2 linked regions of the Hoeflea algicola genome follow. The protein of the gene in region 2 interacts with the protein of the main gene of each other region in a pairwise test. Links are inferred from orthologs where the notes say so. Each region holds a gene or a part of one and is shown on either strand. Other genes may lie near its edges.

The links. The genes of interacting proteins can lie anywhere in the genome.
Region 1: the proteins of rlmB (region 2) and OEG84_RS04420 interact in binary tests that used the Escherichia coli proteins (3 or more experiments, as listed by UniProt). The link is inferred for Hoeflea algicola from one-to-one orthologs.

The regions. Positions count from the first base shown.
Region 1 is NZ_JAOVZR010000001.1:879,224-883,032, forward strand. What follows is about bases 931-3,809. They hold OEG84_RS04420 (NAD(P)H-hydrate dehydratase), read right to left. Parts: upstream 3,163-3,809; coding sequence 1,699-3,162; downstream 931-1,698. Other genes in these bases: OEG84_RS04415 (Na/Pi cotransporter family protein), read left to right, coding at 931-1,704; OEG84_RS04425 (P-II family nitrogen regulator), read left to right, coding at 3,565-3,809. Outside these bases: more of OEG84_RS04415, read left to right, coding at 52-930. UniProt on the Escherichia coli protein: Bifunctional enzyme that catalyzes the epimerization of the S- and R-forms of NAD(P)HX and the dehydration of the S-form of NAD(P)HX at the expense of ADP, which is converted to AMP.
Region 2 is NZ_JAOVZR010000001.1:475,740-480,541, forward strand. Bases 830-3,771 are described here. They hold rlmB (23S rRNA (guanosine(2251)-2'-O)-methyltransferase RlmB), read right to left. Parts: upstream 2,781-3,771; coding sequence 1,878-2,780; downstream 830-1,877. Other genes in these bases: OEG84_RS02365 (AAA family ATPase), read right to left, coding at 830-997; OEG84_RS02390 (hypothetical protein), read left to right, coding at 3,462-3,771. In the rest of the region: more of OEG84_RS02365, read right to left, coding at 1-829; more of OEG84_RS02390, read left to right, coding at 3,772-3,833; OEG84_RS02395 (hypothetical protein), read right to left, coding at 4,050-4,643; tuf (elongation factor Tu), read left to right, coding at 4,734-4,802. UniProt on the Escherichia coli protein: Specifically methylates the ribose of guanosine 2251 in 23S rRNA.

The DNA.
Region 1 (3,809 bases), 400 kb from region 2 along the record:
ATCTATGGCGCCGGAGTTCCTTGTTCACTCTTGTTACGGTCTGGCCGCTACATGTCGGGTATCATTGTCTTTATCAATCTGGCCGGCGCAGTCGCCCTGCTGCTCTGGGCCACACGAATGGTCAGAACCGGCATCGAACGCGCTTATGGCAACGCCCTGCGCGACAAGCTGAAGCTGGCGATCAGCAACCGCGTCACCGCGGCCATCGCCGGGTTTTTCCTGGCCATTGCCTTGCAAAGCGCCACCGCGGTGGCGCTGATCACCGCGGGCTTTGTCGCCAGCGGCTACGTCTCCTCGGCGATCGGCATCGCCACCCTGCTCGGCGCCGATCTCGGTTCGGCCTTTGTCGTGCGCATCCTGCGCCATGACCTGTCGCTGCTGATTCCCGTTCTGCTGCTCGCCGGCACCATCTCCTTCCGCGCCAGCGAGGCGCGAAACTGGCGGCAATTAGGCCGCATCCTGTTCGGGCTGGGGCTTTTGCTGCTGTCACTGCGGTTGATCGGCGAAGCCTCAATCCCGCTGAAAACCAGCGAAATCCTGCCGGTGATCATCAATTACCTGTCGCGCGACTGGATAACCGCCTTTGTGCTCGCCGGGCTGCTGGCCTGGGCGTTTCATTCCAGCGTTGCCACCGTGCTGCTGCTGGCCTCGCTGGCCGACCGCGCGTTGATCCCGCCAGTGCTGATCATTCCGCTGGTGCTCGGCATCAATTTCGGCGCAGCCGTGATCGCCGCGGTGTTGACCCGTGGCGAACGCACCGATGCACGGGTCGTGCCGCTCGGCAACGTCGCCATTCGCGGCCTTGGCACGCTGATCGCACTGGCCGTCCAGATGACGGTGGAATTGCCCAGCAGCGTCTTTTCCACTCATCCTGGCGATGCTGTAGTGCTGTGCCATCTCGCCATCAATCTGGCGGTTCTGGTTTTCGGACTTCCCTTCTGCGGCATGGTTGGCCGTCTGCTGCAGTCGTGGATGACAAGCCCCGATGTGGGCGTGGAAACCATAAGCGAGGAACGTCTCTCGGCGCTGACGCCAGAACATCTGTCCAATCCCGAACAGGCGATCGCCAACGCCACCCGCGAAGTGCTGACCGTGTGCGAGCGGATCGAACTGATGCTGGCCTGGATCTTTGATGTCTATGAAAAATCCGACAAGGCAAAGATCACGCGGATTCAGGAACTTGACGACGAGATCGACCAGACCCACCGCAACATCAAGTTCTACCTGGCGAAGATTTCCGAAAGCGCGTTGGACGAAAAGTCAGCGGCGCTATGCCAGGACCTTCTTGGCGCCACCATCAAACTCGAACAGGCCGCCGACATCATCTCCCAGAACATGGTCACAAGGGCACGCAAGCGGCATGCCCGCAAGATCGTCTTTTCCGAGGAAGGCTGGCACGAAATCAAGGCATTGCATCAGGAAGTGTCGAAAAATGCGCGGCTGGCCTTCAATCTGTTCGTCAACCGCGATGTCGAGCACGCGCGGCAACTGGTGGCGCAAAAAGAAGTGGTGCGCACCATGGTCCGCCACAGTGAAGAGCAGCACATGCAGCGGTTGAGAGACGGAAACGACAACTCCTATGACAGCTCGTCGATCCATATCGACACGATGCGTGACCTCAAGGAAATCAACTCGTTGTTCGTTTCGATCGCCTATCCGGTCCTCGCCAGCGCCGGCATGTTGCGTAAAAGCCGGCTTCTATAAAGGCGCGATATGCGGCGGCAGATCTTCTGCCGTCATTGCCCTGCCCGCCCGATCGCCTGCCTGACCATGCATCGCCACGCCCGCGCAACTGGCCTCGAAGGGCGGCATGCCCTGGGCCAGCAGCGCGCCGATGATACCGGCCAGCACATCGCCCGACCCGGCAGTGGCAAGCCACGGTGGCGCCCCGGCATTGACCGCCGCACGGCCATCAGGAGCTGCGATCACCGTATCTGGCCCCTTGTAGACCACCACCGCATTGAGGATCTTTGCCGCTGCACGCGCTCGGTCGATCTTCGAGAGTTGAGGATCATCCGACAATTCGGCAAACAACCGGCGGAACTCGCCCTCATGCGGGGTTATCACCAGCCGCGTTTCTCCCAAGAACAAGCCCCCCAGCCGTTCCGTATCGCCTGCAAAAGCGCTCAGCCCGTCGGCGTCGAGCACCACCGGGCGGTTGGCGCCGCCGAGCGGCGTGACAAAATCGCGGGCCTTGTCGAGATCGCCAAATCCAGGCCCCAGCACGAAGGCCGCAAGCCGCGGATCTTCAAGCCATTGATCGAGATCATCTGCCGATTTAACCGACCGTTGCATCACCGCCGTCAGGTGCGTGGCCTGAACCATCACCGCACCGGGCGGCGTCGCCAGCGTCACCAACCCGGCGCCTGCATGCAATCCGGCAGAGGCCGCAAGCCGTGCCGCGCCCCCCGAGATCAACCGGCCGGAAAACACCACCAAGTGTCCCCGTTTATACTTATGCTGCGCCGGATCTGCTGCCGGAAGGTAGTCGTTATAAAGCCCCGCGTGGTTGCAGGAGATCGGGTCATCACCGGTAATCAGCCGCGCCGGAATGCCGATATCGCACAGATGCATCTCGCCGCACAGCGCCCTGCCCGGCATTAGCAGATGGCCAGGTTTGAGCGCAGCAAAGGTTACGGTATGGCATGCCTGAAAACAGGCGCCAGTCGGTTGCCCGGTTCGCCCCGACAGGCCCGACGGCAAATCAACGGCGACCACCGGTGTCTCTGCTGCCTTCGCGCGCTCGATCAGTGCGGCGACCTCGTCATTTACTGGCCGGTCGAGGCCAGCGCCAAACAGCGCGTCGACAATCACATCGCCAGGTTCAGGACACCAGTCGGCGAGAGGCAGGATCTTGCCCGGGCAATCGGCATGAGCCCGTGCCGCATCACCGCCCGGTCGCGGTTCAACACCGTAGCGGCAAACATCAACGCCACTCTCGGCAAGCAGGCGCGCTGCCACATGACCGTCGCCGCCATTATTACCAGGTCCGCAGAAGATGATCGCCCGGACCATGGCCGGGTAGTACCTGAGCACGCAGGCGGCAACATGCGCGCCCGCAGCTTGCATCAGCCCATAGCCGCCAATTCCGCTGGCAATCGCCGCGGCGTCAATCTTGCCCATAGTTGAAGGGTTCACCAGCAGTATCGCATTGATCGCCATCAGCTTTCGTCGCACCGCCGGGCACCGCGGTCAAGACACCGACGATAGCCCGCACGGAGACGATCAGCTCTATTGCCCCAGGCCCGACTACTGAGCATTATTTAGGCACTATGGCGTGAATTTAGGCATGCGTTGATGCACAAAAAATCATCAACGACTGCCACGCCGAACCATTTCCCGCCGAACAAACAAACGAAATCGAATGCGGATTGGCCTTCCCCGGAGGAAGTCTGGCGGTTTTGCCGGATTTCGCAGTCCCTTTTTCGGTCAAAAGAAAATATTTGCTCGGTTCTCGTGAATTTTCGCCGAATTGGCACGCCGTGTGCTTTTATGTTCGCGAGTGGGTTTTGGTGCATGCGTCGGCGCCCTCTTTCACAGAAAAAATGCGGAGAATTGGTTCTCATGAAAAAGATCGAAGCGATCATCAAGCCGTTCAAGCTCGACGAAGTGAAGGAAGCCCTTCAGGAAGTCGGCCTGCAGGGCATTACCGTTACCGAGGCCAAGGGTTTCGGTCGCCAGAAGGGCCACACCGAGCTCTACCGCGGCGCGGAATATGTCGTGGATTTCCTGCCCAAGGTGAAGGTCGAGATCGTGCTCGCCGATGAAACGGCCGAAGCCGCAATCGACGCCATTCGCAACGCCGCCCA
Region 2 (4,802 bases):
CGGATCGCTCGGCATTGATGACCTCTGGTGTTACGCGTGAGGTCCAGAGATCGATCTCGGCGCGCAATGCGTCGTCAACGGACATCTCCCCCAACCCTAAAATTTGCCGCCGCCGCACGTTCTGGCAGAAATCGAGTGCCTCAGCATAGCTAACCTTACCGAGCTTGGTGGCAATCCTCGCCGGCGACATCTTGGGCGCATTCGGCCATTCGGCCAAGATGCGGTCAAGGAATACAGCGACTTCCTGCCTTTGCGGTGCGGGCATCGCCAAACGCATCTGGAACCGGCGCCACACGGCCCGGTCCAGTAGCTCGCCATGATTAGTGGCGGCGACAACGACAACATAGCTCGGTAACTGATCTAGCTGCATGAGCAGGAACGAGACCACTCGCTTGATCTCACCCGTCTCATGCGTATCGCCCCGCTCCTTGCCGATCGCATCGAATTCATCAAAGAAAAGGACACTCGGCGTGGTACGGACGTAATCGAAGAGCTTACGCAGTCGTGCGTTGGTCTCACCAAGATAGCTGCCAATTAGCGCGTCGTAGCGCACAACATATAAAGGTAGCCCCATCCCCTCAGCGATCGCTTCGGCGAACGAAGTTTTGCCATTGCCCGGCGGGCCGGACAAGAGCACGCGATGCCGCGGCTCATAGCCGCTGGCGCGCAGCACATCGGCGCGCTGATGTTCTTCAATAAGCTGGCGGCCGCTCTGTTGCGCAGGAAGTGGCAACATTAAATCCTCAAGACGAAGGCGCGCGGTTACCTCCAGAATGGCCTCGCGGCCATTGACCGGATTGAGCTGGGGCGAACTAGTCGTGAGTGCGGGAGACGTGACCGGCACGGCGGAAAGCGCTCGTTGCAGGCGGTCGGCAACGATATGATGCTTCTTGGCGCGCTCGTCTGCCATTAGGGCTTCGGCAATCGAACGCAGCGCCTCACGATCACCGACCGCACCGGCGCGCACTAGATTCACGAGAATGTCGCTACGTGCCATAATTGTACTAACTTACCCTCGCTGCGAGCCCGCGACTGATTTTCCATTTTACTCAGAAACAAGGCAATTGCGCGTTCATGGCCTGTTCCGCGCACTTAATCGAGATCAAGGTAGCTGAGTCGAATCTGGAAGCGTCGGAAAGCAGCTTAGCCGAAGGTTAGCCGACCCGTAAATACAAAGATTTCGCGAGCTTTTTCTTGTCGGCGTAAATGCACGTTCCTCAAGCACACTGGCGTGCTTTCGCTATCTCAAGCCATAAAGCCAGTTTCACTACATCAACTTCTTCGGCTGCGGTGCCCCACCTAGTGGTAATAGCCGTTCCGACCATTTGGGCTTCAGACTGCCGTGCAACCTGAGCGACGGGCATGTGGGCGCCACTAGGGGTGTTATGCCGCGCCTCGGACGCGTTGGTTGTCATGAGTCGTGCGAACGGCGATCCTCGTAAAGCCGTTTCGTATATTCGCGCGGCTTACATTGCGCTTACACAGAGCCGAGTGCGGCGGCTGGTGCATGACCTAAGTCATTGAAAAGAATGGTGCCCCCGACAGGATTCGAACCCGTGACCCCCTGATTACAAATCAGGTGCTCTACCAACTGAGCTACAAGGGCAGCGCCGATGCCGATAGCATATTGGGCGCGTCTGTAAAGCAAAAACAATGTGATTGGTGAATGATCCACCGTGATGGTGGGTCGCGACGGCCAGATACGGCCCCGATGTAGTGCTGAAAACTGTTGCTCCGGTTTTATCGACGGCGTCCGCAATAGGTCCCTATATGGTGGGGCGTGGCGCGGGCGTAATCGCGATCGCCCTGGGTCCGGGATCGGCCGCCATGATCCCAGCGGCGGGCGGGCGCCACCGGGGTTTTCGTGTCGGCAGCGATCAGCCGCGCGATTGCCCCGCCAGAAATTGCCGTGCGGCGTAAAGCGCGATCGCGGTGGCGTTGGAGACATTGAGCGACTTGATGGCGCCGGGCATCTCGAGCCGCACCAGCGTGTCGACCGTCTCGCGGGTCTTTTGCCGAAGGCCCTTGCCCTCGGCGCCAAGCACCAGTGCGATTCGGTTGCCCGACAGGCCGGTTTCGATCGGTGCCGGGCCTTCCGAATCAAGCCCGATGGTGACGAAACCCTGGGCCCGGATCTCCTCGAATGCCGCCGCCAGGTTGCGCACCTCGATATGATCGATCATTTCCAGTGCGCCGGAGGCCGATTTGGCCAGCACGCCCGATTCCTGCGGGCTGTGGCGTTGGGTGGTAACAAGCGCGCCGGCACCAAATGCCACCGCCGAACGCATGATCGCGCCGACATTATGCGGATCGGTCACCTGGTCGAGAATTACGATCAGTTGCCCTTCGCCAAGCGCTGACAGTGGCCGCGGTTTGAGCGGTGCTGCTTCCAGAAGCACGCCCTGGTGCACGGCGTCATCGCCAAGCAACAGGTCGATGTCCTGTGGGCTCACAAGTTCGAGCGGGTAGGGCAGGGCCGCATCCTCGGCGATCTCCAGCCGGATGAGCGCATTGCGTGTGGCCTTCAGGCTGGTAATGCGTCGCGCTGGGTTGTCGAGCGCAGCACGCACCGTGTGCAGGCCATACAGGTAGACGGTTTCCGGCGCGACGCGATCCGCATAAAGCGAGCCTTTGCGCGCAGGCAGGTCGCGCTTGCTGCGCGGCTGCGCCGGCGGCAGGCCCTGTTGATCGCGCTTGGCGTCGCGGTGGGCGCGGCGCAGCTTGGCATAGTGGGTATCGCGGTTGGAACCGTCCGCGCCGGTATCGTCATCTTTGCTCATGGCGCGCTTATACCCCAATTGCGGTAGGGTGCAATCGGTGGCCCAACCTGAGGCCCGACCGACAGCATCGCGGCGGTTTTCACCGCACGGTTTTCCGGGGTTTCCGGGTGTGCTGCGAGCGGCCCGTGAAGAACTGTCGGTTTTTGTCGCCATCCGTGTTGACACGGCAACCGCGCGCCGTCATAACGCCGACCGCGGAGCAGGTGTTTCTAACCAATCACTTGGCCCGCAAAACCCGAACGTTTCGGGTGTCCATCTTGGATGCATGACCCTGACGGTTGGACCGGAGGAATGCCCGAGTGGTTAAAGGGGACGGACTGTAAATCCGTTGGCTTCGCCTACGTTGGTTCAAATCCAACTTCCTCCACCACCGTTGCGGGGTCGTGAATGCGGGTATAGCTCAATGGTAGAGCAGCAGCCTTCCAAGCTGAATACGAGGGTTCGATTCCCTCTACCCGCTCCAGACCTCCATTGAATTTCCGAATCATTCCAGAAATCTTGCACAGCCGTGCTACGGTTTGCTGGTGATCTGATCGCAGATTGCCCGGCACTGTCATTTCCTGATCCGTGTCGCACTGTTTTTGTGCCGCAGCGCTGTCCGTTTTGGGGACCGAAAGGCCGCAGGCCGTTGCACAACTGCGCCCCGTCCACATCCGAACAATCAGAAAGTCCGGCCCCCAAATGATGAAACCGATTGTTGATCGCGGCTTAGCCCCGCGCTTTCTGGCGCTGGCAAGCCTTGCTTCAGTCCTCTCTGTCGCTTCGGCAGCAGGGGCGCAAGACCAGACGGAACAGCAGCAATGCGAGCAAAAATGCATGGATGCGAATGATGCCGATAATCTGCAGTGCCGCGTCGACGAGGAGATGCAGCAGAAGCAATTGCAGGACGCTGCTGCGTTAAGTCCGGATGCGTCCGCGGTGCCCGGAAGCAACGCGCAGCAAAAGACCCCCGGGGTGTTTATAACCGAAGTCGATGCCTATGAAGAAAGCTGCCTCGGTTTTGAAGGGCAGGCCGCACTCAGCCAATGTCTGGATAGATGCGAAGCTAACTGACTTACGCGGCTGGGCGCCGCCATCGCCGCATTTTCAGTGCCTGATGATCCGCGCGCGTCAGCAATCTGTGATGCGTCGCCACATGGATTTCGCGGCCTATTCACCCTGATGCAGACAATGCGCCACTGCCGAAATAGGCCATGATCGCGCCAAAGCCAGATCCGATCAGATAGGGCCAGTTGCCTGGCATGTGGACCGTCCCAGACTCGCTCAAATTTACCAGGATTGTGTGTTGGCTGCCGCGCTCGAAATCGTATTTGGCGGCTGCAAGCAGCGTGTCGTCTCTTTGATGTCGACGACTGTTCCGATTACCCGCACCGCGCCTTTTCGAAAGCGGTGAACCTTGAAAATTTGCTTCAGTCCCAGCAATGAAATTCCGATCGGAAACAGCACAAACAAAACAAGGACCAGGGCCGTAATCCAAACAGGGGGAGCTTCCAAAGTCATATTCCTCTTGCCGGGTGGCATTTGCTGGTGCGATCGGCTTTGAGGCTGCCAAATACGCAAAGAACAAAAAATTCGGGTCATGAAATCGACCCGGGGGCGGGCGATGTGCTGCGATTTCGGTACCGTGTAGCAATCCACACCAAGAAGCAACAAAGCGAGCCTGATATGCTTGCCGGGCGCCGGATAGACGCTGGTTTGCGTTTCCGGGTATCTGTTCCCGGCTGAAACCGATTCGGTGCTGCACCCCGGCTGAATCGGGTCGGCGTCGCCGGGACACGGTATGCGCGGCGGCCCGTTTCCATAGCATCCACCCGGATTTCCGGCATTTCCGGCGTCTCGGTTTTTGCTTGCGAAACTGGACACAAACCCTTATGTCGCGTGGACTTCTCGCGGAACCCGGATCAAACGCCTCCGGATCCACAGTCTGCCAACAGAATTACAGGATACAGGACGATGGCAAAGGGTAAGTTCGAGCGCAATAAGCCGCATGTAAACATCGGCACGATCGGTCACGTTGACCAC